Linked DNA regions of Mesorhizobium onobrychidis. The main gene of each other region encodes a partner of the protein of the gene in region 2 in a complex. Links are inferred from orthologs where the notes say so. Each region holds a gene or a part of one and is shown on either strand. Other genes may lie near its edges. The genes, in order: secA and secY.

Region 1 (14,953 bases), 3.0 Mb from region 2 along the record:
AATTGTCGCATTTCACGTCAGGGTTCGTCGGGCTGAACATTCCGAGCGGGTTGTCCTTGAACAGCCAGGCGTGAAGATCGTAGTGGTAGAATTCCTTCGGAATAAGCGGATAGTGCCCCTCCATCGGCCCCTGGAATGTCTGTCCAAAGAGTGTCGGCGGCTCCTTGGTGTCGGGCGTCAAGGGCACGAGCCATTCCACGGCGACCAGGCGCAAGCCGTTGTCGACCGGCTCATAGATAAGGACATTGGGGCGCGTCGGATCTGGTGTCGGGCTGACGCTCGCGACGTTGACGAAATGAATGCCCATCGCGCCCTTCGGGTAGTCCATAGCTCCAGCCACCTTTTCGCCGCTGTAGTAAACGCATCCGACCGTCGACAGATACAGGTCGCGGATGGCGGCCTTGTAGTCTTCGTACTTGGATAGCGATTGTTTCAGGGCATCGATGTCGGCCTTGTTGGGCTCGGTGGCCTGAACTGCAGCCGCGTTCAGACAGCCGCCAATAAGACCGATCAAAGCGAGAATACTGCGACGCCTGAAGCGAGTTGTTTTCGTCATGCATTCCTCCCAGTTTTTTTGTTCTGGCCGTGCAAGGTGGCAATGATGCTGGTTGCGCGGCCGATCGCCGATGCTAATCCTTTCCGCTGCTTGGGAGAATTAATCCTCACGACCTAGGTCCACAAGGGATTTGGTTCTTCGACTGAGCCTGAAAAGGAATGTAGACGGTCGCCTGCCGCCGGAACTGCGGGTTTGTTTGTGAGCCCGCAGTTCCGGCCGCCAGACTACCTGATCCTTCTCAAACAATCCCAGGGCGGAGCAAGGAGCGAAGCGACGCGGCGCAGACCCTGGGATCCATTCCGTGAAATCAGCCGAAGAATGCAGCGGCTCAGAACGACGCTATGCCTACTGACCGCGAGCCAGAAGCGTGGCACGATCTGCACCAGCCGCTGCGGCGTGCAGCGTCTGGTCTGGTACGAAGAACATTTCGACATTCGCGATGCCATCCAGCGCGAGACGTCGCTGAAGCGTTGGCCAATGGAAGATCGACCCTGATCGAGAAGACCAATCCAGAATGGTTCGAGCTTTTTCGCGGGACCGGGTGGAAGCGTTCGGTTCTGGTCCGCAGGAGCACTGCCGCCAGGTAACGGCATGGATCCCAGGGTCTGCGCCGCGTCGCTTCGCTCCTTGCTCCGCCCTGGGATGAAATGGCTTCGGCTAATCCTAGAGGTTTGCGATTTGCCACTGACAGGAGTTATCGACGTTCGCTGTTGATTGGCCCGGCCTGTCGAGGAACTAGGCCCTTAGCAGAACCACCAAGCCTACCGCCGCCCCAACAGGCTCTTCATCCGGTTGCGCAGCAGGCGCGCCATGTTGCGGGTTTCGCGGTAGAGGTGAAGCTGCGACGCCGCCTGGCGGGCGAGGCGGTCGGCGTCCGGCGTCAGGCCGATGACCAGCGTGCCGATCGGCCTGCGCTCCGTCCATAGCCGGCTCATCACCGGATGGTCGGGCACGGCGCAGGAATCGGTCATCATGATGTTGGGATCGTCGAGATGCTGCCTGGTCACCTCGATCATCAAGAGCGTGCCCGGCGAATAGGCGGCGAGCGTCTCGTCATAGGCCGTCTTCCAGGTGTAGGCGACGCCGGCCTCGACGAAGACTATCAGGCTGGCGATGGTGCGGTCGTCGAGCGTCAGTGAATGGATGCGGCACAGATCCTGTTCGGCGAGCCGGTGCACGGCCTCGCGGGCGAAGGCGGCGCGGTAGCGGTCGATGGCCATGGCGGTGCGCTCGCGGCCTTTCCAGCCTGCTGCTTCCAGCGTCAGGAAGCGTTCAATGGCATGTCGGATATTTTCCGGTCCGCGCGCCACCAGATGCTCCAGCCTGCCGAGGTCGACGAGGCGGCGCTTCAGGCGGCGGAACTCGCGATAGTGGTGCGAGCGCAGCGAGGCCTTCAGATACTCATCGCCGTCGATCTCGCTTTCGAGCATCGGGCGTTCGGCCTTGCCGGTGGTGACCAGCGTCAGGCCACGCGTCTCGGCGACCGTCGCCAGCAGGCTGGCAACCGGGCCGTCGAGCCGGATGTCGGGCAGCACAAAGACTTTCGGCAGCTTGAGATGCGGCCGCGACAGCATCGAGAAGAAATCCTCGATGACGCCGACGGGATCGTCACGGTCGACCAGCGGCGTGCCGATCGGGCCGAACGGACTCGACCATGTGCGCATGACCCGCACGCCGAGCGGCACCGCCGGCCGCTCCATCGAGAACGGCACCAGCAGGCGCAGCCGGTTGCGGTATTCGTCGCCGTCGCGGATGACCGCCAGCCGCACCTCGCGGTCTTCCAGCCGCGGCATGGCGGGCGCCAGGAAGCGCGGGTTGAAGAAGACGTTGGGCTCGATCGTGCGGGTGCAGAGATAGCCGAGTTCCTCGACCAGGTCGAAGCCGGCGGAGGCCGGGTAGATCGCCAGCTTGCGCTCTGGCCGGTCGTTGGCCAAGAGTTCGAGATGGGCGGGATCGGCTTCGCGGGCGAGCCCGGCGAGGCCGGACACCATGGCGCCGGCCGGGCCGCCGCTGGTTTCCTCGAGCAACGGGATGGCGGCCATTACGCGGCTCCTCTGGCAGCTGCGAAAATGGCCATGACGATGCCGAGCCTGCGCCAGACGGTGAAGGACAGCGCGCCGGCCTCGAAGATCATGGCAAAGGCGGTGGCCATTGCCGCGCCCCACAGGCCGAAAAGCGGAATCAGCACCACATTGAGGCCGATGTTGAAGGCCAGCGTCATGGCGTAGACGGCGGCACAGATGTTCTGGTTGCCGCTCATGGTGAGCAGGCTTTCGCAGGGGCCGACGGCGGCGCGGGCGACGACGCCGAAGACCAGCAGGAACAACAGCGGATAGCCGGCAACGAATTCAGGCCCGAACAGGCTCAGCATAGGCTCGCCCAGCACCAGCACCAGCAGCGCCATCAACAGCGACGGCCAGAACGTCCACGACACCGTTTCGCGGGCGAAGGCGGCGAGCTTTTCCGGCTCGCCATGGGTGAATTGCGCGTAGCGCTGGGCGACGCCCGCCTTGACCGCGAAATAGACGAAATGCACCAGAGCCAGCGTTTTGACCGTGGCGAAATAGACGGCGACGTCGTTGGGATTCATATAGGCGCCGACCATCAGCACGTCGGCATTGGTAAGCAGGAAGAAGAAGCCTTCGACCAGGAAGATCGGCAGCGACACGAAAAACCACTGCGCGAAATGCAGCTTCATCGGCCCGGCAGGGATGTTTTTGTCGATGCGCGCCGTGACGCCGATGAGCTGGCCGAGCGTGGTGGCATAGGCGGCGGCGATCGAGGCGAAGATCGCCGTCCTGGCGTCGGGCGCAAAGCCGACCAGAAGCATCAGCGCCATCAGCGCCAGGATCAGCACCGGCCGCACCAGATAGGTCGGCGCCAGCGCAAACAGCGCCCATGAGTTGGCCCGCGCCAGCCCCTGCAGCAGGTCGGACATGGCGATCATCGGCATGCAGATGAGGCCGAGCATGAACGGCACGACATAGTAGTTTTCGATAAAGGGCGAGAGCAGCCAGACGCCGAGCGCGCCCAGCCCGGCGATCGCCGTCGAGGCAACCAGCACGAACAGGCGGCTGGTCAGCACGATGCCGCGCAGTTCGGCCAGCATGTTGCGCTCGCGGTATTCGGGAATGAAGCGGATGACCGAGGTGTGGAAGCCGAGGCAGGCGAGATTGCCGACGATGACCATCGTCACCCAGACGAGGACGAAGATGCCGTATTCGAACGAGCCCATCCAGCGCGCCATCAGCACCTGGCTGACGAAGGCGATGACGGCGCTGATGATGCGGATGGAAAAGGCGATCAGCGACATGCGGCCGGCCTCGCCGCGCTCGTCGGCGGTGAACAGCACGGCATCGATACGGCCAAGCAGCGGCTTTACGCGCAGCGCAAGGCGCTGCGGCAGGAACCGCCCGGCTGTCGTCGCCGCGGAAAAGCGCACCCACTACTCTCCGTTTTCCGCCTCTTTTCTGGCTCTGCGTCTAACGAGAACACATTAAGAAACGGTTGGGTGGGGAGCGATCCGCGCAGCGGACGAAAGCCAACGATTTGGGCTTCTCGAGCGACGAACACCCGGAGCCATAGCGGAGGGCGGCGCGCCGGTGCGCGGCAACGCGCGCTCGTCATACCGGTGGCATTATGAGGGCGAGCGAACGCCGGGAGTTGCCGGAGCCCGTGCGATCCGGCCGATCGCGCTCGGCCGCAAGAACTGGTTGTTCGCCGGATCGGACAAGGGCGGCGAGCGCGCCGCTGCGATCCTGTTGCTGATCGAAACCGCGAAGCTCAACGGTCTCGATCCCGAATCCTATCTTCGCGACGTCCTCGCTCGCATCGCCGACCATCCGATCAATAGGATTGACGAATTGTTGCCGTGGAGCATGCGGCATCAAGATCGATAGTATCTGTCGCGCCTCTTTTTGGCGTTTAGGATTCTACGCCGCGGGTTGACAATAACCACGGCCAAACACGCGGCTAGCACTGGGTAGATTGCCGGCCAATCGAACAGCAGTGCCACAATGACACCCGCGTAAATGGGAGCGCTACATGGAAACCGATGGAAAGCGGCCAGCGAAGAGATGAAATGTGAAATTACGGACAAAATCCCGCAGGGCAGCCACTAGGTGGTAAGCGATCGTCACCTTGGAGAGCTTCGTCAGCAGGCGCTCGGCTGCCTAACCGCATGGCCGGCTGCGCTTACCCAACCGACTCCGCCGGCCATGCTGCCTTTGGCGCAGCAGCCAAGGCCACACTAACATTCTCCCTGGACCACTCGGTGGGGGCTGGTCACTCCGCTCTGCGTGTCTCGGGGTGAGGCCCTTACCTCGAGTTAGTAACCCAGTTCGAGGTCGATCTTGTTGGACAGAGGCTCTCCTCTTGCGACTTGACCGCAGAGATCGGCGGCCTGGTCGATTCCAGAATCCACCCAGAAGCTCGCGACATGAGGTGTGATGGTCACCTTGGGATGATTCCACAGTGGCGATGAGGCCTCCAGCGGTTCACGCTGAAACACGTCAAGGCAAGCACCAGAAAGCTGATCTTCGTCGAGAGCGCGGATCAGGTCGGCTTCGTTGACATGCGCGCCCCTGGCGACATTCACGAGGTAGGCACCTCGCTTCATTTTTCCAAAGGCACTGGAGTTCAGTATCCCACGAGTGTCACCAGTCAGGGGAAGTGAACAGATAACGTAGTCCCGGAGTGTGAGTGCGTCCGCAAGCTGGGCACGGCCAAAGTAACTCTGTATGCCAGGAAGCGTCTTCTGGTGACGAGACCAGACAGCAGTGTCGTAGCCCAGGTCCGCAAACAGCTTTGCGGCCCAGCCACCGATCCGGCCCGCACCCAGCACAACAATTCTTGTCTCGGAGACCTTCCGCGGCGCGATCGGACTCCAAATCTTGCGGGCTTGCTGACTCATGTACTCCGCAACATGCCGTTGCTGGCAGAGAACGCGAAGGACGATGTACTGCACCACTTCCGAAGCCTGCTCACGCGTTGCGAGCCTAATGAGCGAAACACTCTTTGGAAAGCTTTGGAGATCAATACCGTCGACACCTGCCCCCAAATAGACGACGGCGCGCAGTCCTGTCATCGCGTCGAAAAAGCCAGGACTGGCGCCTTTGTCGATCAGCACTATATCTATGTCTCCTTTGTTCCCGACGTCTGGCCAAAGCCTGAACTCCAGCTGCGGCACACGATTCTTCAGCTCAGCAGCCCACACTTTGGCGTCGATGTAGTCAGGATACTCATTGACCATCAGAACGGTAATGGGTTGGCCCGACACTTCGCACCTCCAAGATACAGGCAATGATCGGATGCATATTCCCGCCTATTCTAGCACACCGGCCTTGCGCAATGAATCTGCGAAATGCTGCTGGTCCTCCGGGCTGCGGTAGGGGTTGTTTTCGAGCATAATTTGAATGCACGTCTTCTTCGCCTGCCTTGCGCCTCCAGGGTGCTGGCCTTGCAACAGCCAGCTCGGCCCATTGTCGCGCCTCGTCAAGGCGACCGAGTTCCGCGAGCATCGCGGCTCCGTAGAAGGTCGAGTCGATGAAGTAGTCTGGCAACTTTCTTCTGAGCTCGAATGCGTCCTCGTAACGCTCAAGCCGCGTAGGACGCCGGACGCTTACGATGGGATGCGCCGACCGTTTATTGTCACGGCGATCCGGACCGGGTGCGCGCGCGATTGCACAGGCTTATCGCCGAGGCACGCAGCGCGGAGACGTTGCCTTGGGATCAGGACAGCACTCGGCTCTACCGCAAGATCGTGCCCCAGATGGTGCTTTGGCTGCCGGAGGAAGAGGCCGCGCAGTTGAAGTTCGAGCTCGAGGCTGAAATGGAGCGGCCGAAAGCGGCGTAATAACGGATACGCCGGCGGGACAGCGCCCCCTCTGGCCTGCCGGCCATCTCCCCCTCAGGTGGGGAGATTGGCTAACCGCGAACGCCGGCGCCGCCCCTCATCCGCCTGCCGGCACCTTCTCCCCGTGAACGGGGCGAAGGCAAGCTTACGCAAACGCCCCATGGCAATGCTTGTACTTCTTGCCTGAACCACACGGGCAGGCCTCATTGCGGCCGACCTTGCCCCAGGTGGCGGGGTTGTTTGGGTCGCGGTTTTCGGGGGCGACGATGGCGTTGGTCTCCTGGCGAACCAGAAGCCCGGTCTCGCCGCCGTTAAAATCGTCCTCGCCGGTGGTGCCGTCGAGATGGCTGCCGAACATATCGGGCGCCTCGGGCGGCGGCGCTTCGGCGGCCTGGCGGACCAGCTCGACACGCATCAATTGCGCGGTGACGGCCTGGCGCAGATTGCCGAGCATAGCCTGGAACAGCTCGAACGCCTCGCCCTTGTATTCCTGCAGCGGGTCGCGCTGGGCGTAGCCGCGGAAGCCGACGACCGAGCGCAGATGATCGAGGTTGACGATGTGCTCGCGCCACAGATGGTCGAGCGTCTGCAGCACCACCGAGCGCTCGACATAGGTCATCACGTCGGGGCCGAAGCGCTCGGCACGCTCCTTGGCGGCAGTTTCGGCGGCCTGGCTGATGCGCTCGCGGATGTCGTCCTCGGCAATGCCCTCTTCCTTGACCCAGTCCTCGATCGGCAGGTCGAGATTGAGGAATTCGGCGACCTCGGCCTTGAGGCCGGCGACGTTCCACTGCTCGGCATAGGCGTTTTCGGGAATGGCCTTGGCGACGATCTCGTCGATGACGCCCTCGCGCATTTCGGCGATGGTCTCGGAGAGGCCCTCACCGTCCATCAGCTCGAGGCGCTGCTCGAACACCACCTTGCGCTGGTCGTTCGAGACGTCATCATATTTCAGCAGGTTCTTGCGGATGTCGAAGTTGCGCGCCTCGACCTTCTTCTGCGCCTTTTCCAGCGCCTTGTTGATCCAGGGGTGGATGATCGCCTCGTCTTCCTTGAGGCCGAGCTTCTGCAGCATGCCGTCCATGCGCTCGGAGCCGAAGATGCGCATCAGATCGTCCTGCAGCGACAGGAAGAACTTTGAGCGGCCGGGATCGCCCTGGCGGCCTGAGCGGCCGCGCAACTGGTTGTCGATGCGGCGGCTTTCATGGCGTTCGGTGGCGAGCACGTAGAGGCCGCCGGCGGCGAGCGCCTTTTCCTTCAGCCGGGCGACGTCGTCGCGGATTGCCTTTTCCCTGGCTTCGCGCTCGGGGCCAGTCGGCATATCGCCAAGCTCTTCGGCGATGCGCATGTCGGCATTGCCGCCGAGCTGGATGTCGGTGCCGCGGCCGGCCATGTTGGTCGCAATGGTGATGGCGCCGGGTTTTCCGGCCTGGGCGACGATCGCCGCCTCACGCTCGTGGTGGCGGGCGTTCAGCACCTCGAAGTCGGTGAAGCCTTCCTTGCGCAGGCGCGCGGCCAGCAGCTCGGATTTCTCGATCGAGGTGGTGCCGACCAGCGTCGGCTGGCCCTTGGTGCGGGCTTCCTTGATCTCCTTGACGATCGCCTTGTATTTCTCCTCGACGGTCCGGTAGACCTCGTCGTCCTCGTCGATACGGATGACCGGCAGATTGGTCGGGATCTCGGTGACGTCGAGATTGTAGATGTTGCCGAATTCCTCGGCCTCGGTCAGCGCCGTGCCGGTCATGCCGGCGAGCTTCTTGTAGAGGCGGAAATAATTCTGGAAGGTGACGGAGGCGAGCGTCTGGTTCTCCGGCTGGATCGCCACATGCTCCTTGGCCTCGAGCGCCTGGTGCAGGCCTTCCGAATAGCGGCGGCCGGGCATCATGCGGCCGGTGAATTCGTCGATGATGACGATCTCGCCGTTGCGCACGATATAGTCCTTGTCCTTCTGGAACAGCTGGTGCGCCTTCAGCGCATTGTTGACGTGGTGGACGATGGCGACGTTCTCGACGTCGTAGAGCGACTCGCCCTTGAGCAGGTCGGCGTCGCGCAAAAGGTTCTCCAGCTTCTCGGTGCCCTCCTCGGTGAAGATCGAGGTCTTCTGCTTCTCATCGATCTCGTAGTCGGCCGGCTCGAGCTTCAGCATGAAGGCATCGATGGTGTTGTACATTTCCGAGCGGTCCTCGAGCGGACCGGAAATGATCAGCGGCGTGCGCGCCTCGTCGACCAGGATGGAGTCGACCTCGTCGACGATCGCGTAGCTGTGGCCGCGCTGCACCATCTGCGCGCGCTCGAATTTCATGTTGTCGCGCAGATAGTCGAAGCCGAGCTCGTTGTTGGTGGCGTAGGTGACGTCGGCGGCATAGGCGGCGGCGCGTTCCTCGTCGGACAGGCCATGGACGATGACGCCGACGGTAAGGCCGAGGAATTTATAGACGCGGCCCATCCATTCGGAGTCGCGTGTGGCAAGGTAGTCGTTGACGGTGACGACATGGACGCCCTTGCCGGCGAGCGCGTTGAGATAGACGGGCAGCGTGGCGACAAGCGTCTTGCCCTCGCCGGTGCGCATCTCGGCGATGCCGCCATTGTGCAGCACCATGCCGCCGATCAGCTGCACGTCGAACGGGCGCATGCCGAGCACGCGGCGCGCCGCTTCGCGCACGGTGGCGAAGGCCGGCACCAGCAGATCATCGAGGCTGGCGCCGTTGGCAACGTCCTGGCGGAATTTTTCCGTGCGGGCCGTCAGCTCGGCGTCGGAGAGCGCCCGCATCTCGTTTTCCATGGCGTTGATCGCTTCGACGCGCGGTCGGGTCGACTTGACCCGGCGATCGTTGGAGGAGCCGAAAACCTTACGGGCGAGACCGCCAAAACTGACCATTCAATGGTCCTTTCGATAGCATTCCAAGTCGTTGCGACGGGTGCCGGCGGCCCCATCAAATCCACGTGAAACGCGGACAAACGCAAAAAGCGCCCGGAAAACGGTTCTGGACGCAAAGTCGTTGGACAGATAAGAGGGGGCTCAATCGATGTCAACGGCGCGCTCGCCCTGACGACCGTGCCAAATTCCGCCACAATCTGGCTGGTCTGGAAGCCATCCTGCTCTAGCTATCCCCTATTGGAGTTAATCGTATGTCCTTATTGTTCCGCCGCGCGTCGCTCGCCAGCCTCGGCCTGGCATTCGGGCTGTCGGCTTTGTCGCTGTCGCCACTGATGGCGCAGGACGCCGCGCCTGCCCAACCAGCCCCGGCCCAACCGGCCGCGCCGGTCGATCCGAACGGCGTGGTCGCCACGATCAACGGCCAGACGCTGACCGAGGCAGACCTTGCGCTTGCCGAAGGCGAGCTGTCGCAGCAGTTCGCGCAGATGCCGCCCGAACAGCGCCGCGCCGCAGCACTTTCGGCGGCGATAGAGATCAAGGTCATGGCCGCCCAGGCGGTCACCACCGGCCTCGACAAGGATCCAGACTTCCAGCGCCGCATGGCGTTCCTGCAGCAGCGCGCCCTGCATGGCGAGATGGTCGAGAAGGATGTCGTCGGCAAGGTTACGGATGCCGAGGTTCGCGCCCGCTACGACCAGGAAATCGCCAACACGCCGCCGACCAACGAGGTGCATGCCCGTCACATCCTCGTGAAGTCGAAGGAAGAGGCCGATGCGATCATCAAGCAGCTCGACGGCGGCGCCGATTTCCAGAAACTCGCCAACGAGCACACCAGCGATCCGAGCGGCAAGACCAGCGGCGGCGATCTCGGCTGGTTCGGACCCGGCCAGATGGTGCCGGAGTTCGACAAGGCGGTCTTCGCGCTGGCGGTCGGCAAATACACCGAGCAGCCGGTGCAGTCGCAGTTCGGCTGGCATGTCATCCAGGTCGAGGACAAGCGCGCCAAGCAGCCGCCGGCCTTCGACCAGGTCAAGGACCAGGCCCGTCAGGCGGTCATCCGCGACAAATATATCGCGCTGGTCAAGTCGCTGCGCGCCGAGGCCAAAGTCGAGATCCCGGACGAGAAGCTGAAGAAGACGGTCGACGCGCTGGAAAACACCAAGTAGTCCAACGTGAGGCTGGGGCAAGCAGGGCAGTCGGTTCAGGTTTGAGTTTGCCCGCCACTTTATGGGCGTTGCGTCAGGTCTTCCCTTCTCCCCTTGTGGGAGAAGGTGGCCGAGCCTACGGGTCTTGCCTCCGGCAAGCCCGAGGACAGGCTCCGCTCGGTCGGATGAGGGGTGTTCCAGCTTGGCACCGACAGCGCTCCGGCCAGCACCCCTCTTCCGTCTTGGCGCTGCGCGCCAATCCACCTTTTCCCACAAGGGGAGTAGGGAAGAAGCGCGGCGTCGAGAGCGCCCTATCCTACAATGCGTCGACGCCTCCGCCGGACCGCCGCGGCGTCGACCGAGCCGGCATCGTCAGCGGCTATGCCCTTCAACACATAGCCAACCGCCCTGCGCAGCGTCGTTTCGTCTTCGTCGAGGCGATTGGTCAAAAGATGCGTCCAGGCAAAGGAGGCGACCAGGTCGGCGACGAGCGTGGCATCGACGTCGGCCGCCACTTCGCCTCTTGCCTTGGCGCGTTCGATCATCTGGCCGGTATGGGCATGGCGTCCTTTCGTGTATTCGACAAGCACGGCGGCCACGGTCGCATCCGACTGCGCCTCGGCGATCAGCGATCTGAAGACGCTGCCTGACGATGTTTCATGCCAGTGCGAGAACAGGTTCTTCAGGAAGCCGACGAGATCATCCTCGAGGTTTCCGGAGTCGGGGTTCTCGACGCGCTTTAGCCGCTGATAGACGTCGAACAGCAAAGCGGCCTTGCTCGGCCACCAGCGATAGATCGTCGGCTTTCCAGCGCGCGCCCGCCGCGCCACTGCTTCGATCGAGAAGCCGGAATAACCGGCCTCGACCAGCACCGCCTCGGCGGCGTCGAGAATGGCGTCGGCGCTGTCGGGATTGCGCCTCGCCCCAGTTGATTTGCGAGCCCGATCTGCTTCCTCAGCCATCTGCTTTTTTCCTTATCGGCAAGTTTCCTCAGCATGCATATACGACCTCTTGACGAAACGGAACGGCCCGTTTCATATAACGGAACGTTTCGTAACGATAAGGAGAGACCCAATGACCTCGACCGCCGCCCGCTTCTCGCGCCCCCGCTTTGCCCTGCTGGTGCTTGCCGGCGTCTATCCGCTGATAACCGCGATCCTCTACGTGGTGTTCCCGCTGACCGAAGAGTGGGAGATCTGGCAGCGCACGCTGGTCATCGCCCCGCTGATGGTCGCGATCATGATCTGGGGCCTCATTCCGGGCGTGCAGAAGACGTTCCGGAAGTTCCTCAATCCTGCCCAATGAGGGAAGCGTGATGCGGCAGTTCGGTGTTGTCCGCAACGGTCGGGAAAACGCCCTTGCGCCGGCGCCCGCTATCGGGCAAACCGGCGTTCCCTTGCGATTTTCCCGCCCGAGGTCTTCATGTCAGCCACGATTTCGCCGCTCGCGCCGAAAAAATATCCTAAAATGCCTGACATCGAGGGCGTCCGCATCGCCACCGCCGAGGCCGGGATAAAGTACAAGAACCGCACCGATCTGCTGACCATGGTCTTCGATGCCGGCACCACGGTCGCCGGCGTGTTCACCAGGTCGAAATGCCCGTCGGCGCCGGTTGATTTCTGCCGGCAGAATCTTGCGCAGGGCAAGGCGCGCGTCCTGGTCGTCAATTCCGGCAACGCCAATGCCTTCACCGGCAACAAGGGCCGAGCCTCCACGGCAATGACCGGCGAGGCTGCAGCCAAGGCTGCGGGCTGCACGCCGGACGAGGTGTTTCTGGCCTCGACCGGCGTCATCGGCGAGCCGCTGGATGCCGGCAAGTTCAGCCATCTGCTCGCCGGACTGGTCAAGGCCGGCAGGCCGGATCTGTGGACCGAAGCCGCCAAGGCGATCATGACCACGGACACCTATCCGAAACTGGCGACCGCGACGGTAAAACTCGGCGACGCCGACGTCACCATCAACGGCATTGCCAAGGGCGCCGGCATGATCGCGCCCGACATGGCGACGATGCTCTCCTTCATCGCCACCGATGCGCCGATCGCAGCCCCCGTGCTGCAGGATCTTTTGTCTCGCGGCACGGCCAAGACCTTCAATGCGGTCACTGTCGACAGCGACACCTCGACCAGCGACACGCTGCTGATGTTCGCCACCGGCACGGCATCCAGGCGCGGCGCGCCTGACATCACCGATGCCGGGGATGCGCGCCTCGGCGCCTTCCGCCGCGGGCTCGGCAAGGTGCTGAAATCGCTGGCGCTGCAAGTGGTGCGCGACGGCGAGGGCGCGCGAAAACAGGTCGAGGTCACCGTCACCGGCGCGAAATCGGCCCGCTCGGCCAAGCGCATCGCGCTGTCGATCGCCAATTCGCCGCTGGTCAAGACGGCGGTCGCCGGCGAGGACGCCAATTGGGGTCGCGTCGTCATGGCCATCGGCAAGGCCGGTGAACCGGCCGACCGCGACCTTCTGTCGATCTGGTTCGGCGATATCAGGCTGGCGCATGAGGGCGAGCGCGACGCCGCCTACTCCGAGGAGGCGACATCGGCCTACATGAGGCGCGACGAGATCCGCATCCATGCCGATATCGGCATCGGCCGCGGCAAGGCGACGGTGTGGACTTGCGACCTCACCAAGGAGTATGTCGCCATCAACGGCGATTATCGGAGCTGATGGCGTTGGTTTCCAGACATCCGGCAAGCGTGCTTGCCATCGTGCGCCGCTATGAGGCGGCCGGCTTTCGCGCCTGGCCGGCGGCGGCGGTCCATTATGACGGCACCTGGGTGGTGCGGCTGACGGCGGGTCATCCGGCCAAGCGGCTGAATTCGGTCAACCCGCTCGATCCCGGCGACATCCAGCACATTGCCGAGCGCATCGGCCGCGCCAGCCGCCGTTTCGACGCCTATGGCAGGCCGCTGACCTTCCGCATATCGCCGCTGTCGGGGCCGGTCCTTTCCAAACATCTCGACGGCGAAGGCTGGAGCACATTCGACGAATCGCTGGTGATGCGGCTGCCGCTGGCAGACGCCCAGCTCGACGCTGCCATGGACCAGATCCCGCTGAAGGACATCAGCCGCTTCATCGGCGCGTCGCTCAAGGTAAGCGGCTCGGATGTGTCGCTGCGGCCGGGTCTGTCGGAGATCATCGGCGCCATCCAGCCGGAAGCCGGGCTGTTCGCGCTCGAAAAGGGCACCGAACCGCTGGCGACGCTGATCTGCGTCCATGATGGCGATCTTGCCGGACTGTTCGAGATCGCCACCGACAGATCGGTACGCAACCAGGGCCACGGCCGCCACCTCATCCTGTCCGCGCTGAAATGGGCACGGCTGCGCGGCGCCCGGGAAGCCTGGCTGCAGGTCGAGGCCGACAATGCGCCGGCGCTGGCGCTTTATCGTTCGCTCGGGTTCGACGAAGTCTATCGTTACCATTATCGCCGGCCGCCCGGCGCATGACCGGCCCGAACCCTGTCGGCAAGCGCCTGCTCCTGGTCGCAGCCTGCGCGCTGGTCGATACCGACGGCCGCGTGCTTTTGGCGCAGCGGCCCGAAGGCAAGCAACTCGCCGGCCTGTGGGAGTTTCCGGGCGGCAAGGTCGAGCCCGGCGAGACGCCGGAAGAATGCCTCATCCGTGAGTTGTACGAGGAGATCGGCATCGAGACCGATATTCCCTGCCTGGCGCCGTTCACTTTCGCCAGCCATTCCTACGATGATTTTCACCTGCTGATGCCGCTGTTCGTCTGTCGTCGCTTCCGCGGCATCGCGCAGCCGAAGGAGGGGCAGGTGCTGAAATGGGTGCGGCCGCGCCAGATGCGCGATTTTCCGATGCCGCCGGCCGACGCGCCGCTGATCCAGTTCCTCATCGATCTTCTGTGATTGTGCCGTCACTGCCCGATTTAGATAGCGTTAATGGAAGATTTATCTCGCTGTGAGAAATTGACGGCATAGAAAATCGAAGGGAAGGCCGTGTTCAGGCCTTCGCCGGAGGGCGGTTGCATGAGCCTCGACAGGGACTGGGAATCGATCCGACCCGACCGCAGCTTCAGCGCTGTCCATGCCGGCATGGGCATATTGCGGATCACGCTGCTGTTCGGCTCGGCCGCGGTGGCGCTGGCCTTGATCGCGACGCCCTTCCTCGACAGCCGGACGCGATTGCAGTCCGCCCGCGACCATTTTGCCGGCGGCCCCGACGGAATGAGCACAGGATCGGTCGGGAGCACAGGCTCGATTGGAAGCACAGGCTCGATCGGCCGTCGTGTTACCTACACGCTGCGCAGGAGCGTGCTGCAGCCGCTGCCCAGTTCGATCTGCGTGATACGCGACAATGGCAAGCGCAGCGGCGACTGCTGAGATGGTTTAAAGCGGTCGTTTCATCGCCTGTTAAGCCTGTGCCGTTAACCTTTCTTAACAGGTCGACGCTAGGGTTCCGGCAAGCGGGATCGACGGTCATGAAAACAGTGCTGCAACGATTTTTGGAAGACAAGACCGGCGCGACGGCCATCGAATATGGGCTGATCGTGACCGTGCTGTCGCT
Region 2 (14,607 bases):
AAGGTCGAGTTGACGTGGGCAACGCCCGACGAAATATTCTTGCGTTCGCGACGGCGAACACGTGTGGCTTCCTTGGCCATGATGGTCCTTTCAGTTGATCTCTACACCGCCGTAATGCCAGCGGCTCCACCTGGTAAGGGAGTAGGGGAATATGGCAGTAGGGGAGTATGTCTTGGCCGCGGACGCCCGCGCCGTATTACATACTGCCCTACTGCCCTACTCCCATATTCCCCTAAATTACTTCTTCTTGCCGGCGATCGACTTGGCCGGGCCCTTGCGGGTGCGCGCATTGGTATGCGTGCGCTGGCCGCGAACCGGCAGCGAGCGGCGATGACGCAGGCCGCGATAGCAGCCGAGGTCCATGAGCCGCTTGATGTTCATCGACACTTCGCGGCGCAAATCGCCCTCGACCTGATAGTCGCGGTCGATCGTCTCGCGGATCTGCAGCACTTCCGCGTCGGTCAGCTGGTTGACGCGGCGCTCGGCCGGGATGCCGACCTTGTCGACGATCTCCTGGGCGAAGTTCTTGCCAATGCCGTGAATGTACTGAAGCGCAATGACGACGCGCTTGTTGGTCGGAATGTTGACGCCGGCTATACGAGCCATGTTCTTCTCTTCTCCATGTGGGCCGGACAAGCCGGCGCTATCAAAGTTGCCCCGCGTCCGGTGGAGGCCGGCCCATGCGGGAGTTTCCAGTTCAAAGTGGCTGCCTTGCCCTTGCGGGCAAGCAAGCCTCGTGCCTGATAGGAAGACGGGCCGCCATACCCCAGCGAACCGCTCCCGTCAAGCGCAATCGTTCAATTCTCTAGCTGGCCGCCTGGCCAACCTGCTGGGTCGTCGCCGTGAGCACCATTTCGATCTGTCGCGTCACCGCGTCGATGTCGGCCATGCCGTCGACACCCCTCAGCTTGCCCTTGGCATAGTAGTAGCCGATCAGCGGCGACGTTTTCTTATAGTACTCCTTCAGGCGCTCTTCGAACACCGCTGGATTGTCGTCCTTGCGTACCGGCAGACCCGCGGCCTTGGCCTCTTCGGCGCGCTTGCCGATTCGACCAACCAGCGCCTTGTCGTCAACGACAAGCTCAATGACAGCGTCGAGAGTGAGGCCACGATCCGAGAGCATCGATTCAACCGCGTCCGCCTGCACCAAGGTTCGCGGATATCCGTCAAGGATGAAACCCTTTGCGCAATCGGCCTGATCGATGCGCTCGGCCACGATGGCGTTGACGATGGCGTCGGAAACCAGTTCGCCAGCATCCATCACCGCCTTGGCGCGCTTGCCGACTTCGGTGCCGGCCTGGACAGCAGCGCGCAGCATATCCCCCGTGGAGAGTTGGGGTATGCCGTATTTTTCTACCAGTCTTTGTGCTTGTGTCCCCTTGCCCGCCCCTGGCGGCCCAAGCAATATCAACCTCATCTGGCCTTCTTCCCCCCGCGCAGCTTCGACTTCTTGATCAGGCCCTCATACTGGTGCGCGATCAGGTGACCCTGAATCTGCGCCACCGTATCGAGCGTTACACTGACCACGATCAGAAGCGATGTGCCACCGAGGTAGAATGGTACGCCAGTCGCTGAAATCAGGAACTCGGGCAGCAGACACACCAGCACCAGATAGATGGCGCCGACGACGGTGATGCGGGTGAGAACATAGTCGATGTAATCGGCGGTGCGCTCGCCCGGACGGTAGCCCGGAATGAAACCCGAATGCTTCTTGAGCTGGTCGGCGGTGTCCTTCGGGTTGAAGACGATCGCCGTATAGAAGAAGGCGAAAAACACGATCATCGCCGCATAGAACGCCATGTAGAGCGGCTGGCCATGGCCGAGTGCCGCCAGGACGGTGCTGGCCCAGGCAGGCATGTTGGTCGTCTGCGAGAAGCCTGCGACCGTCGCCGGCAGCAACAGCAGCGAAGAGGCGAAGATCGGCGGAATGACGCCGGCCGTGTTGAGCTTGAGAGGCAGGTGCGAGGTGTCGCCCTGGAACATGCGGTTGCCGACCTGGCGCTTCGGATACTGGATCAGCAAGCGCCGCTGGGCGCGCTCGAAGAACACGATCAGCGCGATAACGACGACGGCAAGAACGATGATCGCCAGGATCAGACCGGTCGACAGCGCGCCGGTGCGGCCAAGTTCCAGCGTACCGGAGATGGCTTGCGGCAGCCCGGCGACGATGCCGGAAAAGATGATCAGCGAAATGCCGTTGCCGATGCCGCGGGCGGTGATCTGCTCGCCGAGCCACATCAGGAACATGGTGCCGCCGACCAGCGTGATGACGGTCGAGATGCGGAAGAACATGCCGGGATCGCTGACGATGCCGTTGCCGCCTTCCAGTCCGACCGCAATGCCGTAGGCCTGGACCAGTGCCAAAAGCACGGTGCCGTAGCGGGTATACTGGTTGATGACCTTGCGGCCCTGCTCGCCTTCCTTCTTCAGCGCCTCCAGAGACGGGATGACAGAGGTCATCAGCTGCATGATGATGGAAGCGGAGATATAGGGCATGATGCCGAGGGCAAAGATCGCCATGCGCTCCACGGCGCCGCCGGCGAACATGTTGAACATGCCAAGCACGCCCTTGCTCTGCGACGAGAAGGCCTGGGCGAAAGCGTCGGGATTGATGCCGGGCAGCGGGATATAGGTGCCGAGGCGGTAGACGAGCAGCGCGCCGATGGTGAACCAGATGCGCTTCTTCAGATCCTCCGCCTTGGCGAAGGCCGAGAAATTCAGATTCGAGGCTAGTTGTTCAGCAGCCGAAGCCATGCCTGATTCTCCGCTTGGTCACGCTCGATGGCCCGCAACTCAGGCGGCGCGTGTCACCGAAGCTCACGAGATAAGCTCCGGACTGCAAACATGCAAGCGGCCGCGTTGACGCGGCCGCCATATTGATCGGATCAAAGCGCAAATCGAAAGCGAAACGTGTCCCACTCTTGCCGATCGCGGCTTCAAATCGCCGTTACTCGGCGGCTGCCTGTTCCGGCAGCTTCACCGAACCGCCGGCCTTTTCGATCTTCTCGATGGCAGCCTTGGAGGCGCCGGCCACGTCGAAGGCGAGCTTGGCCTTGATGTCGCCGTCCGAGAGGATGCGCACGCCGTCCTTGACGCGGCGGATGACGCCGGCCGCGACCAGCGCTTCGGCCGTCACGGTCGTCTTGGCGTCGAGCTTCTTGGCGTCGAGCGCGGCCTGGATGCGGGCCAGCGACACGACGGCAAAGCTCTTGGCGAAGATGTTGTTGAAGCCACGCTTCGGCAGGCGCCGGTAGAGCGGCATCTGGCCACCCTCGAAGCCGTTGACGGCGACGCCGGAGCGGGCCTTCTGGCCCTTGACGCCGCGACCAGCGGTCTTGCCCGAGCCGGAACCGATGCCGCGGCCGAGACGCTTCTTAGAATGCGTCGCGCCGTCCTTGTCACGCAGATCGTTGAGTTTCATCTGAGTTCTCCTGCGCTCTGGTTCAGCCCTCGTCCACGACGCGGACGAGATGCTGGACGGCAGCGATCATGCCGCGCACGGAGGGGGTGTCCTCCAGCGTGCGCTGCTTGTGCATCTTGTTGAGGCCGAGGCCGACCAGCGTCGCGCGCTGCTCCTTCGGCCGGCGGATCGGTGAACCGATCTGCTCGACGGTGATGGTCTTGGTTGATTTCTTGGCCATGGTCAAAATCCCTGGTCAGCGTCGACTATTCTTCGGCCGCAACGGCGGTGCCGCGGCGGGCCTGAAGGGTCGAATACTTGATGCCGCGCGCAGCAGCCACATCCTTGGGATGCATCTGGCTCTTCAGCGCGTCGAAGGTGGCGCGAACCATGTTGTACGGGTTCGACGAACCCATCGACTTGGCGACCACGTCATGCATGCCGAGCGTCTCGAAGACGGCGCGCATCGGGCCGCCGGCGATGATGCCGGTACCCTGCTTGGCAGCGCGCAGCAGAACGCGTCCGGCACCCCAGCGTCCTTCGACGTCGTGGTGCAGCGTACGGCCCGAGCGCAGCGGCACGAAGATCATGTCGCGCTTGGCCGATTCGGTCGCCTTGCGGATCGCCTCAGGCACTTCGCGCGCCTTGCCATGACCGAAGCCGACTCGGCCCTTCTGGTCGCCGACGACGACGAGTGCTGCAAAGCCGAAGCGGCGGCCGCCCTTGACGACCTTGGCGACGCGGTTGATGTGGACGAGCTTGTCCACCATGCCGTCGTCGCGCTCTTCGCGATCACGGCCGCGGCCGCCATCCCTACGTTCCTGTGCCATATCCTGTTCCTTGTTTTTTTCCGGAAGCACGGTTGATGATGATATCCGGCACCTCTGTGGGTTGCCGGGGGCGAAACTCATTTTTCCCTTCGCATGATCTTATCCGAAAAGTCTGCAACTTTTTGCTGCGCTGACCTCCGGTTCGGGATCATGCTTTAGAAGCTCAAGCCACCTTCACGGGCGGCCTCGGCCAGCGCCTTGACGCGGCCGTGATAGATGTACGGTCCGCGGTCGAAGACGACTTCCTTGACGCCGGCCTTCGAAGCGCGCTCGGCGATCAGCTTGCCGATTGCCACAGCGGCGGCAGTGTCTGCACCGGTCTTGAGCGAACCCTTGAGGTCCTTCTCCAGCGTCGAGGCGGCAGCGATGGTGTGGCCCTTGGCGTCGTCGATCACCTGGACGTAGATGTTCTTCGACGTGCGGTGGACCGACAGACGCGGACGCTCGCCCGCGACTTTCTTGATCTGGCGGCGGACGCGCTGAGCGCGGCGTTGTGTGGATTCTTTCGAGCCCATGATATCAGTTCCTTGCCTTCAAAATACGGGGGCAACCCTGTGCGGTAGGACAAGCCTCCCGCGACCGCTCCCCGCGGCGTTGAAATTACTTCTTCTTGCCTTCCTTGCGGACGATCTTCTCGCCAGCGTAACGGACGCCCTTGCCCTTGTACGGCTCGGGACCGCGATATTCGCGGATCTCGGCAGCAACCTGACCGACCTTCTGCTTGTCGATGCCGGTCACGGTGATTTCCGTCGGCTTCGGCACGGTGATCGTGATGTCCTGCGGCGTTTCGTAGACGACGTCATGGCTGAAGCCGAGCGCCAGTTGCAGGTTCTTGCCCTGCATGGCGGCGCGATAGCCGACGCCGGTGATCTCAAGCTTCTTTTCGAAACCGTCCTTGACGCCCTGCAGGATGTTGACGATCTGCGTGCGCGACATGCCCCATTTGGAACGGGCGGTCTTGGTCTGGTCGCGTGGCTGGACAGCGATCTCGCTGCCTTCCATCTTGACCAGCACTTCGTCGTTCACCACGAACTTCAGCTCACCCTTGGGGCCCTTCGCCGTGACGGTCTGGCCGTCGACGGTCGCGGTCACGCCCTGCGGCAGCGAAACGGGTTTCTTTCCAATACGAGACATTTTGTTGTCCTCGTCACTTCTCTTGTTTCAGGTCTCTGTTTCGAGCGTGATCTTGTCCGAAAGCCGGGTTCCACTTTTCACTGCGTGGTTCGGTTCGGGATCGCGCTCCAGATCAGAAGATCTGGCAGAGGATTTCCCCGCCGACATTCTGTTCACGCGCTTCGTGGTCGGCCATCACGCCCTTCGGTGTCGAAAGGATGGCGATGCCGAGGCCGTTGGCGACGTGCGGGATCGACTTCGCCGAAACGTAAACGCGACGGCCCGGCTTCGAGACGCGGGCGATTTCGCGCACGACCGGCGCACCGTCGAAATACTTCAGCTCGATCTCGATTTCGGACTTGCCGTTGTCGAAGTCGGTCTGGCTGTAGTCGCGGATATAGCCTTCCGCCTTCAGCACGTCGAGGACGCGGGTACGCAGGCGCGAGGCCGGCGTCGAAACGCTCGACTTCTTGCGGCCATAGGCATTGCGGATGCGGGTCAGCATATCGCCGAGAGGATCGCTCAATGACATGTTATGTCCTCCTTACCAGCTCGACTTGACCAGGCCCGGGATCTGGCCATTGTTGCCGAGATCCCGAAGCGCGATGCGCGATACTTTGAGCTTGCGATAGTAGGCACGCGGGCGTCCGGTGACTTCGCAGCGGTTGCGGATGCGGATCTTGGCCGAGTTGCGCGGCAGTGCCGCAAGCTTCAGCTGAGCGCGGAAGCGCTCTTCCATCGGCTTGGACTGATCCATGATGATCGCCTTGAGAGCCTTACGCTTGGCAGCGTACTGGTCCACAAGCTTGCGGCGCCTGTTGTTCTTCTCGACTGAGCTGGTCTTTGCCATTTCAGATTTTTCCTTTTCTCGCTGCCGTTACTGGCGGAAGGGGAAGTTGAAGGCCTTGAGCAATGCCCTGGCTTCGTCGTCCGTCTTCGCAGTCGTACAAACGATGACGTCCATGCCCCAGATCTGATCAACCTTGTCGTAGTTGATCTCCGGGAACACGATGTGTTCCTTGATGCCCATGGCATAGTTGCCACGGCCATCGAAGCTCTTCGGATTGAGCCCGCGGAAGTCGCGGACGCGCGGCAGCGCGATGTTCACGAGGCGGTCGAGGAACTCGTACATGCGTTCCTTGCGCAGCGTGACTTTGGCGCCGATCGGCATCTTTTCGCGGACCTTGAAGCCGGCGATCGAGTTGCGGGCGTGCGTGACGACGGCCTTCTGGCCGGCGATCAGCGCAAGATCTTCCGCCGCGATCGAAGGCTTCTTCGAATCGCCGGTCGCTTCGCCGACGCCCATGTTCAGCACGATCTTGTCGATGCGCGGAACCTGCATCTCGTTCTCGTAGCCGAACTGCTCCTGCAGCGCCTTGCGGATGGTCTCGTTGTAGACCTGCTTGAGGCGCGGCGTGTTCTGGGCAGTCGCCTGCTTGGTTTGAGCCTTAGCCATTGATGACTTCTCCCGAGCGCTTGGCGACGCGCACCTTCTTGCCGTCCTTCTGGAAGATGAAACCGACGCGGGTCGGCTTGCCATCCTTGGGGTCGGCCAGCGCGATGTTCGACAGCTGGATCGGCGCTTCCTTGGTGATGATCCCGCCCTCTTGGGACTGGGACTGCTTCTGGTGACGACGGATCATGTTGACGCCGCGCACCAGCGCGGTGTCTTCCTTCGGCTGTACCGAGAGGACTTCGCCCGAACGGCCCTTGTCCTTGCCGGCCAGCACGACGACCTTGTCGCCTTTTCTAATCTTCTGCATTGGTCCGGCTCCTTACAGCACTTCAGGCGCGAGCGAGATGATCTTCATGTGGTTCTTGGCGCGGAGTTCGCGCGGAACCGGTCCGAAGATACGCGTGCCGATCGGCTCTTTCTTGTTGTCGACGAGAACGGCTGCGTTCTTGTCGAAACGGATCACGCTGCCGTCCGGACGGCGGATGTCCTTGGCCGTGCGAACCACGACCGCCTTCATCACATCGCCCTTCTTGACGCGGCCGCGCGGGATGGCTTCCTTGATCGACACCACGATGATGTCGCCCACGGAAGCGTATTTCCGCTTCGAGCCGCCCAGCACCTTGATGCACATGACACGACGGGCGCCGGAATTATCCGCGACGTCGAGGTTTGTTTGCATCTGAATCATGACTGGCCGCCTTCTTCTCTTCTAACGGGACGGGTTCTTCACCCTTCCCCGGTCTGTCCAAAATTCGTTTCGTTCGCCCTGATCAGGCCTGGTCCGAAGACACTACGGTCCAGCGCTTGTCCTTGGAAATCGGCTTCGATTCCTGGATGAACACCTGATCGCCGACCTTGTGGGCGTTGTTCTCGTCGTGCGCCTTGTACTTCTTGGTCATGCGCACGGTCTTCTTCATCACGGGATGCGTGAAGCGCCGTTCGACCTTGACGACAACCGTCTTCTCGTTTTTGTCGCTGACGACGGTGCCCTGCAGAATGCGCTTTGGCATGGTTTTCGTCCTTAAGCCTTCTTGGCCGCGGACTTTTCCGCAGCGATGGTCTTGATACGCGCAATGTCCTTGCGGACCTGCCTCACGCGCGCGGTCTTCTCGAGCTGGCCGGTGGCCTTCTGGAAGCGCAGGTTGAACTGCTCCTTCTTCAGGCTGGCCAGGTCGTCGGTCAGCTGGTCCTGGGTCTTGGTCCGGATGTCTTCGGCTTTCATGATCAACCCGTCCTTATTCTGCAATGCGCTGTACGAAGCGCGTCCTGACCGAGAGCTTGGCCGCGCCGAGACGCAGCGCCTCACGGGCGGTTTCCTCATTGACGCCGTCGATCTCGAACATGATGCGGCCGGGCTTGACGCGCGCCGCCCAGTAATCGACCGCGCCCTTGCCCTTGCCCATGCGGACTTCGGTCGGCTTCGAGGTCACCGGCACGTCCGGGAAGATACGGATCCAGACGCGGCCGGCGCGCTTCATCTCGCGGGTGATCGCGCGGCGGGCCGCCTCGATCTCGCGCGCGGTGACGCGGTTCGGCTCAAGCGCCTTCAGCCCGAAACCGCCGAAATCCAGATTGGTGCCACCCTTGGCGGCACCGTGGATACGACCCTTGAACTGCTTGCGGAACTTTGTGCGCTTTGGCTGCAGCATCGTTCTAACTCCAAATTCTCAACTGTCTCAGGCGTTTTCGCGACGGCGACCGCGTTCGCGCTCACCACCACCGCCATGCGCATGATCGCCCTCGGTGGCGCGGCGCTCCGAAGCCATCGGGTCGTGCTCGAGGATTTCGCCCTTGAACACCCAGACCTTGACGCCGCAGATGCCGTAGGCGGTGTGCGCTTCGGCCGTGCCGTAGTCGACGTCGGCGCGCAGCGTATGCAGCGGCACGCGACCTTCGCGGTACCATTCCATGCGCGCGATCTCGGCGCCGCCGAGACGGCCGGCGCAGTTGATGCGGATGCCTTCGGCACCGAGGCGCATGGCCGACTGCACGGCGCGCTTCATGGCGCGGCGGAACGCGATGCGGCGCTCGAGCTGCTGGGCGATCGACTGGGCGACCAGCGTCGCGTCGATCTCGGGCTTTCGCACTTCGACGATGTTCAAATGCGTCTCGGACTTCGTCATCTCCATCAGCTTCTTGCGAAGCTTCTCGATGTCGGCGCCCTTCTTGCCGATGATCAGGCCCGGACGCGCCGCATGGATGGTGACGCGGCACTTCTTGTGCGGACGCTCGATCACGACCTTTGAAATCGCGGCCTGCTTGAGTTCCTTCTCAAGATACTTGCGGATCTTGATGTCCTCATGCAGCAGCTTGCCGTACTCGCCGGTGTTGGCGAACCAGCGCGAATCCCAGGTGCGGTTGATGCCGAGACGCAGACCGATCGGATTGATTTTCTGGCCCATTATGCGGCCTCCACTTTTTCTTCGACTTCACGAACGACGATCGTGAGGTGCGAGAACGGCTTCTCGATACGGCTGGCGCGGCCACGGCCACGGGCATGGAACCGCTTCATGACGATCGACTTGCCGACATAGGCTTCCGCCACGATCAGCGCATCGACGTCGAGGTCGTGGTTGTTTTCCGCGTTGGCGATCGCCGATTCCAGCGTCTTCTTGACCGTGCCGGAAATCCGCTTGGCCGAGAATTCGAGATCGGAAAGCGCTGTCGCGACCTTCTTGCCGCGGATCAGCGCGGCAACCAGGTTCAGCTTCTGCGGGCTGATACGGATCGTGCGCAACACGGCGCGCGCTTCGTTATCAGCAAGCCTGCGCGGAGCTTTGGCCTTGCCCATGATTATTTCCTCTTCGCCTTCTTATCCGCGCCATGACCGTAATAGGTCCGGGTCGGAGCGAATTCACCGAACTTGTGGCCGACCATGTCCTCGTTCACCGAAACGGGAACGTGCTTCTGGCCGTTGTAGACACCAAAGGTGAAGCCGACGAACTGCGGCAGGATGGTGGAGCGACGGCTCCACATCTTGATCACCTCATTGCGACCACCTTCACGAACCTTGTCCACCTTCTTGAGAAGGTAGCCGTCGATGAAGGGGCCTTTCCAAATCGAACGAGTCACTTGGCGTTACCTCTTCTTAGCTCTTGCGCTGATGGCGCGAGCGCAGGATGAACTTGTCGGTCGCCTTATTGGACCGCGTCTTCTTGCCCTTGGTCGGCTTGCCCCAAGGCGAAACCGGATGGCGGCCACCCGAGGTGCGGCCTTCGCCGCCGCCATGCGGATGGTCGACCGGGTTCATGGTCACGCCGCGATTGTGCGGACGTTTTCCCCGCCACACCGTGCGGCCTGCCTTGCCGTCATTGATGTTGCCGTGGTCCGGGTTGGACACGGCGCCGACAGTGGCCATGCACGAGCCGTGGACGACACGCTGCTCACCCGAATTCAGGCGCAGGATCGCCATGCCCTGGTCACGGCCGACGAGCTGGGCATAACCGCCAGCCGAACGGGCAACCTGGGCGCCCTTGCCCGGCTTCAGCTCGATGTTGTGGACGATCGTGCCGACCGGCATCGAGGCCAGCGGCATCGCATTGCCCGGCTTCACATCGACCGCTTCGCCGGCCACGATCTTGTCGCCGGCAGCAAGGCGCTGCGGGGCGATGATGTAGGACAGCTCACCATCGTCATACTTGATCAGCGCGATGAAGGCGCTGCGGTTCGGATCGTATTCGATACGCTCGACAGTTCCGACAATGTCGAACTTGCGGCGCTTGAAGTCGATGATGCGGTACGTACGCTTGTGACCGCCGCCGATGAAGCGGGCCGTGATGCGGCCGTAATTGTTACGGCCGCCCGACTTAGTCAGGCCTTCGGTCAGGCCCTTGACGGGCTTGCCCTTGTAGAGGCCCGAGCGATCGACGATGACCAGCTGGCGGGTGCTCGGCGTTATCGGGTTGAATTTTTTCAGTGCCATGTTTGTTGTCCTCGCGGTCTTGCTCAGAGACCCGTCGCGACGTCGATCGACTGGCCGTCGGCCAGCGTCACGATCGCCTTCTTGACGTCGCTCTGGCGGCCGATCGTGCCGCGGAAGCGCTTGATCTTGCCCTTGCGGACAAGCGTGTTCACGGCCATCACCTTGACGCCGAACAGCGCTTCGACGGCAGCCTTGATTTCCGGCTTCGACGCCTTCTTGGCGACGTTGAAGACGACCTGGTTCTGCTCGGAAGCCATGGTCGACTTTTCGGTGATCGCCGGCGAGACGATCACGTCGTAGTGACGAAGGTCGGTCATTTGAAGCGCTCCTCGAGAGCCTCGACGGCGGCCTTCGAAAGGACCAGCGTGCCGCGGCGCAGAATGTCGTAGACGTTGATGCCCTGGATGGGCAGCACGTCGATGTTCGGGATGTTCGTCGCCGCCAGCTTGAAGTTCTTGTCGAGCTCGGCGCCGCCGATCAGCAGGGCGTTGGACAGGCCCAGCGTCGCGAAATTCGCGATCAGCGCCTTGGTCTTGGCCTCGGTCAGCATCAGTTCGTCGATGATGATGAGCGACGCGCTCTTGGCCTTGGCCGAGAGAGCATGCTTGAGGCCCAGCGCACGCACCTTCTTCGGCAGGTCGTGCTCGTGGCTGCGGACGACCGGGCCGTGGGCCTTGCCGCCGCCGCGGAACTGCGGAGCGCGTGCCGAATGGTGACGGGCGCGGCCCGTACCCTTCTGCTTGTACATCTTGGCGCCGGTGCGGGCGATCTCGGCGCGACCCTTGGTCTTGTGCGTGCCCTGCTGCTTCTTGGCAAGCTGCCAGCGCACGACGCGCTGCAGGATGTCCTCGCGCGGATCAAGGCCGAAAATCTCCTCGGAGAGTTTCACCTTGCCGGCGTCCTTGCCGCCAAGCGTTGTGATCTTGAGGTCCATTATTCCGCTCCCTCTGTGGCCGGGGCATCTACTGTGGCCGGGGCATCGTTCTTGGCGCCATCACTGGCTGCAATGACGCGGATTGCGGCGGGCTTCGGCGCATTGGCCGGCAGCGCAACCTTGGCCGCGTCACGGACCAGGATCCAGGCGCCCTTCGAACCGGGAACCGCGCCGCGGATCAGGATCAGACCGCGATCGGCGTCGGTCGAGACGACCTCGACATTCTGCGTGGTGACGCGGGTGTCACCCATGTGGCCGGCCATATGCTTCCCCTTGAACACCTTGCCCGGGTCCTGGCGCTGGCCGGTCGAGCCGTGCGTACGGTGCGAGACCGAGTTGCCGTGGGTCGCGCGGCCACCGCCCATGTGGTGCCGCTTGATAACGCCCTGGAAACCCTTGCCGATCGTGGTTCCCGTCACATCGACCTTCTGGCCGGCGACGAAATGATCGACGGTGATCTCGGCGCCGACATCGATCATGTTGTCGGCGGAGACACGGAATTCGGCAACCTTGACCTTCGGCTCGACGGAAGCGGTCGCGAAATGGCCGCGCATCGCCTTCGACGTGTTCTTCACCTTGGCAAGGCCAACGCCGAGCTGGACGGCGGTATAGCCGTTCTTCTCCTGCGTGCGCTGCGCCACGACCTGGCAGTTCTCCATCTGGAGAACAGTGACGGGAACATGTTCCCCGGCATCGTTGTAGATGCGGGTCATTCCCACCTTTTTTGCAATCACACCTGAACGCATCGGTTCAATTCCTTTAGAGTTCCCTGTCGGGGCTGTCGCCCCTCCACGCCTCTTGTTCCTTCAGAGTTCCGGGTCGCCCCGCCTCTCTGGTTCCTTAGAGCTTGATCTCGACGTCGACACCGGCGGCAAGATCAAGCTTCATCAAAGCGTCGACCGTCTGCGGGGTCGGATCGACGATGTCGAGGAGACGCTTGTGCGTGCGCATCTCGAACTGTTCGCGGCTCTTCTTGTCGACGTGAGGCGACCGGTTGACCGTGAACTTTTCGATCCGCGTCGGCAGCGGAATGGGGCCGCGGACGTTGGCGCCGGTGCGCTTGGCCGTCGACACGATTTCCCGCGTCGAGGCGTCAAGCACCCGGTGATCGAACGCCTTCAGGCGGATGCGGATATTCTGTCCGTTCATGCGTCACTTCCTTGTTCTGGCGCGGCGCGGGCAGCGCCCGCGACAGATCGGTTTAAGTCCAAATTACTCTTTGATGGTGACGACGATGCCGGCACCGACGGTGCGGCCGCCTTCACGGATGGCGAAGCGCAGCTTCTCTTCCATGGCGATCGGCACGATCAGCTCGACATCGACGGTGATGTTGTCGCCCGGCATCACCATCTCGGTGCCTTCCGGCAGCGACACGATGCCGGTCACATCCGTCGTGCGGAAGTAGAACTGCGGACGGTAGTTGGTGAAGAACGGCGTATGACGGCCACCTTCGTCCTTGGTCAGGATGTAGGCTTCGGCGACGAACTTCTTGTGCGGCTTGACCGTGCCCGGCTTGGCCAGAACCTGGCCGCGCTCGACACCTTCACGGTCGACACCGCGCAGCAGCGCGCCGATGTTGTCGCCGGCCTGGCCCTGGTCGAGCAGCTTGCGGAACATCTCGACGCCCGTGCAGGTCGTCTTGGTGGTCGGACGAATGCCGACGATCTCGAGCTCCTCGCCGACCTTGACCACGCCGCGCTCGACGCGGCCGGTCACCACCGTGCCACGGCCCGAGATCGAGAACACGTCCTCGATCGGCATCAGGAACGGCTTGTCCAGCGGACGAACCGGCGTCGGGATGTAGTCGTCGACCGCAGCCATCAATTCGCGGATCGAATCCTCGCCGATCTTCTTGTCGGAGTCTTCAAGCGCGGCAAGCGCCGAACCCTTGACGATCGGAATGTCGTCGCCGGGGAACTCGTTCTTGGTCAGCAGCTCGCGCACCTCGAGCTCGACCAGTTCGAGCAGCTCGGCGTCGTCGACCTGGTCGACCTTGTTCAAAAACACCACGATCGACGGCACGCCGACCTGACGGGCCAGCAGGATGTGCTCGCGGGTCTGCGGCATCGGGCCGTCGGCGGCCGACACGACCAGGATCGCGCCGTCCATCTGCGCGGCACCGGTGATCATGTTCTTCACATAGTCGGCGTGGCCGGGGCAATCGACATGGGCGTAGTGGCGGGCGGCCGTCTCGTACTCGACATGCGCCGTCGAGATGGTGATGCCGCGCGCCTTTTCCTCGGGCGCCGCATCGATCTGGTCGTAGCGCTTGTATTCGCCAAAATACTTGGTGATCGCCGCCGTCAGCGACGTCTTGCCGTGATCGACGTGGCCAATCGTGCCGATGTTCACATGAGGCTTTGTACGCTCGAATTTACCTTTTGCCATGTGATGTCTCCATTCCTGCTCGCCCGTGCGGGCTTTGAATTAAGTTAGCGCTGCAACCCGTTCTGGTTACGCGTATTTCTTCTGGACTTCCTGAGCGACCGCGGTCGGCACCGGCTCGTAGTGATCGAACTGCATCGTGTAGGCCGCGCGGCCCTGGCTCATCGAGCGCAGGTTGTCGACGTATTTGAACATGTTGGCGAGCGGCACCATCGCGTTGATAACCACCGCCACGCCACGGGCTTCCTGGCCCTGGATCTGGCCGCGACGGCCGTTCAGATCGCCGATGACGCTGCCGACATAATCTTCCGGCGTCACCACTTCGACCTTCATGATCGGCTCGAGCAACTGCACGCCAAGCCTGGGCGCCGCTTCACGGAAGCAGGCACGGCCAGCGATTTCGAAGGCCAGAACGCTGGAATCCACGTCGTGGTAGGCACCATCGATCAGCGTCGCCTTGACGCCGATCATCGGGAAGCCGGCGAACGGACCCGAAGTCATGACGCTGTTGATGCCCTTTTCGACACCGGGGATGTATTCCTTCGGCACAGCGCCGCCGACAATCTT

The links.
Region 1: the proteins of secY (region 2) and secA are in contact, whole or in part, in a crystal structure (PDB 3DIN), measured with the Thermotoga maritima proteins. The link is inferred for Mesorhizobium onobrychidis from one-to-one orthologs. Residues at the interface, in WP_004081795.1 of Thermotoga maritima: Glu108, Gly109, Glu110, Glu111, Ala236, Glu237, Arg238, Arg239, Ile240, Thr241, Ile242, Gln243, Tyr244, Ala245, Arg246, Arg247, Val248, Thr249, Gly250, Arg251, Arg252, Val253, Tyr254, Gly256, Ala257, Ser258, Thr259, Tyr260, Leu261, Pro262; in WP_004082002.1 of Thermotoga maritima: Glu261, Ala262, Arg263, Lys300, Ala301, Arg302, Thr303, Ile304, Ile305, Leu323, Tyr324, Asp325, Pro326, Val329, Ser330, Tyr333, Ile336, Lys340, Phe345, Val349, Glu363, Phe364, Tyr374, Ser375, Gly376, Gly377, Glu393, Ile395, Thr482, Ser483.

Annotation. Positions count from the first base shown.
Region 1 is NZ_CP062229.1:1,566,250-1,581,202, forward strand. Bases 6,356-9,647 are described here. They hold secA (preprotein translocase subunit SecA), read right to left. Parts: upstream 9,289-9,647; coding sequence 6,556-9,288; downstream 6,356-6,555. Other genes in these bases: IHQ72_RS07770 (hypothetical protein), read left to right, coding at 6,356-6,410; IHQ72_RS07780 (peptidylprolyl isomerase), read left to right, coding at 9,540-9,647. Also shown: IHQ72_RS07740 (hypothetical protein), read right to left, coding at 1-556; IHQ72_RS07745 (GIY-YIG nuclease family protein), read left to right, coding at 755-1,051; IHQ72_RS07750 (GNAT family N-acetyltransferase), read right to left, coding at 1,318-2,598; IHQ72_RS07755 (lipopolysaccharide biosynthesis protein), read right to left, coding at 2,598-3,998; IHQ72_RS07765 (NAD(P)-dependent oxidoreductase), read right to left, coding at 4,884-5,834; more of IHQ72_RS07770, read left to right, coding at 6,237-6,355; more of IHQ72_RS07780, read left to right, coding at 9,648-10,454; IHQ72_RS07785 (TetR/AcrR family transcriptional regulator), read right to left, coding at 10,745-11,395; IHQ72_RS07790 (putative antibiotic biosynthesis monooxygenase), read left to right, coding at 11,508-11,738; bifunctional glutamate N-acetyltransferase/amino-acid acetyltransferase ArgJ, read left to right, coding at 11,856-13,097; IHQ72_RS07800 (GNAT family N-acetyltransferase), read left to right, coding at 13,097-13,876; IHQ72_RS07805 ((deoxy)nucleoside triphosphate pyrophosphohydrolase), read left to right, coding at 13,873-14,295; IHQ72_RS07810 (hypothetical protein), read left to right, coding at 14,416-14,769; IHQ72_RS07815 (Flp family type IVb pilin), read left to right, coding at 14,868-14,953. UniProt on the Escherichia coli protein: Required for protein export, interacts with the SecYEG preprotein conducting channel.
Region 2 is NZ_CP062229.1:4,545,086-4,559,692, forward strand. Bases 585-3,530 are described here. They hold secY (preprotein translocase subunit SecY), read right to left. Parts: upstream 2,755-3,530; coding sequence 1,414-2,754; downstream 585-1,413. Other genes in these bases: rpsM (30S ribosomal protein S13), read right to left, coding at 585-606; IHQ72_RS22590 (adenylate kinase), read right to left, coding at 806-1,417; rplO (50S ribosomal protein L15), read right to left, coding at 2,948-3,421; rpmD (50S ribosomal protein L30), read right to left, coding at 3,444-3,530. Outside these bases: rpsK (30S ribosomal protein S11), read right to left, coding at 1-80; more of rpsM, read right to left, coding at 238-584; more of rpmD, read right to left, coding at 3,531-3,641; rpsE (30S ribosomal protein S5), read right to left, coding at 3,667-4,230; rplR (50S ribosomal protein L18), read right to left, coding at 4,386-4,745; rplF (50S ribosomal protein L6), read right to left, coding at 4,831-5,364; rpsH (30S ribosomal protein S8), read right to left, coding at 5,477-5,875; rpsN (30S ribosomal protein S14), read right to left, coding at 5,888-6,193; rplE (50S ribosomal protein L5), read right to left, coding at 6,221-6,799; rplX (50S ribosomal protein L24), read right to left, coding at 6,792-7,106; rplN (50S ribosomal protein L14), read right to left, coding at 7,119-7,487; rpsQ (30S ribosomal protein S17), read right to left, coding at 7,570-7,809; rpmC (50S ribosomal protein L29), read right to left, coding at 7,821-8,021; rplP (50S ribosomal protein L16), read right to left, coding at 8,035-8,448; rpsC (30S ribosomal protein S3), read right to left, coding at 8,476-9,201; rplV (50S ribosomal protein L22), read right to left, coding at 9,201-9,590; and 8 more genes. UniProt on the Escherichia coli protein: The central subunit of the protein translocation channel SecYEG. Consists of two halves formed by TMs 1-5 and 6-10.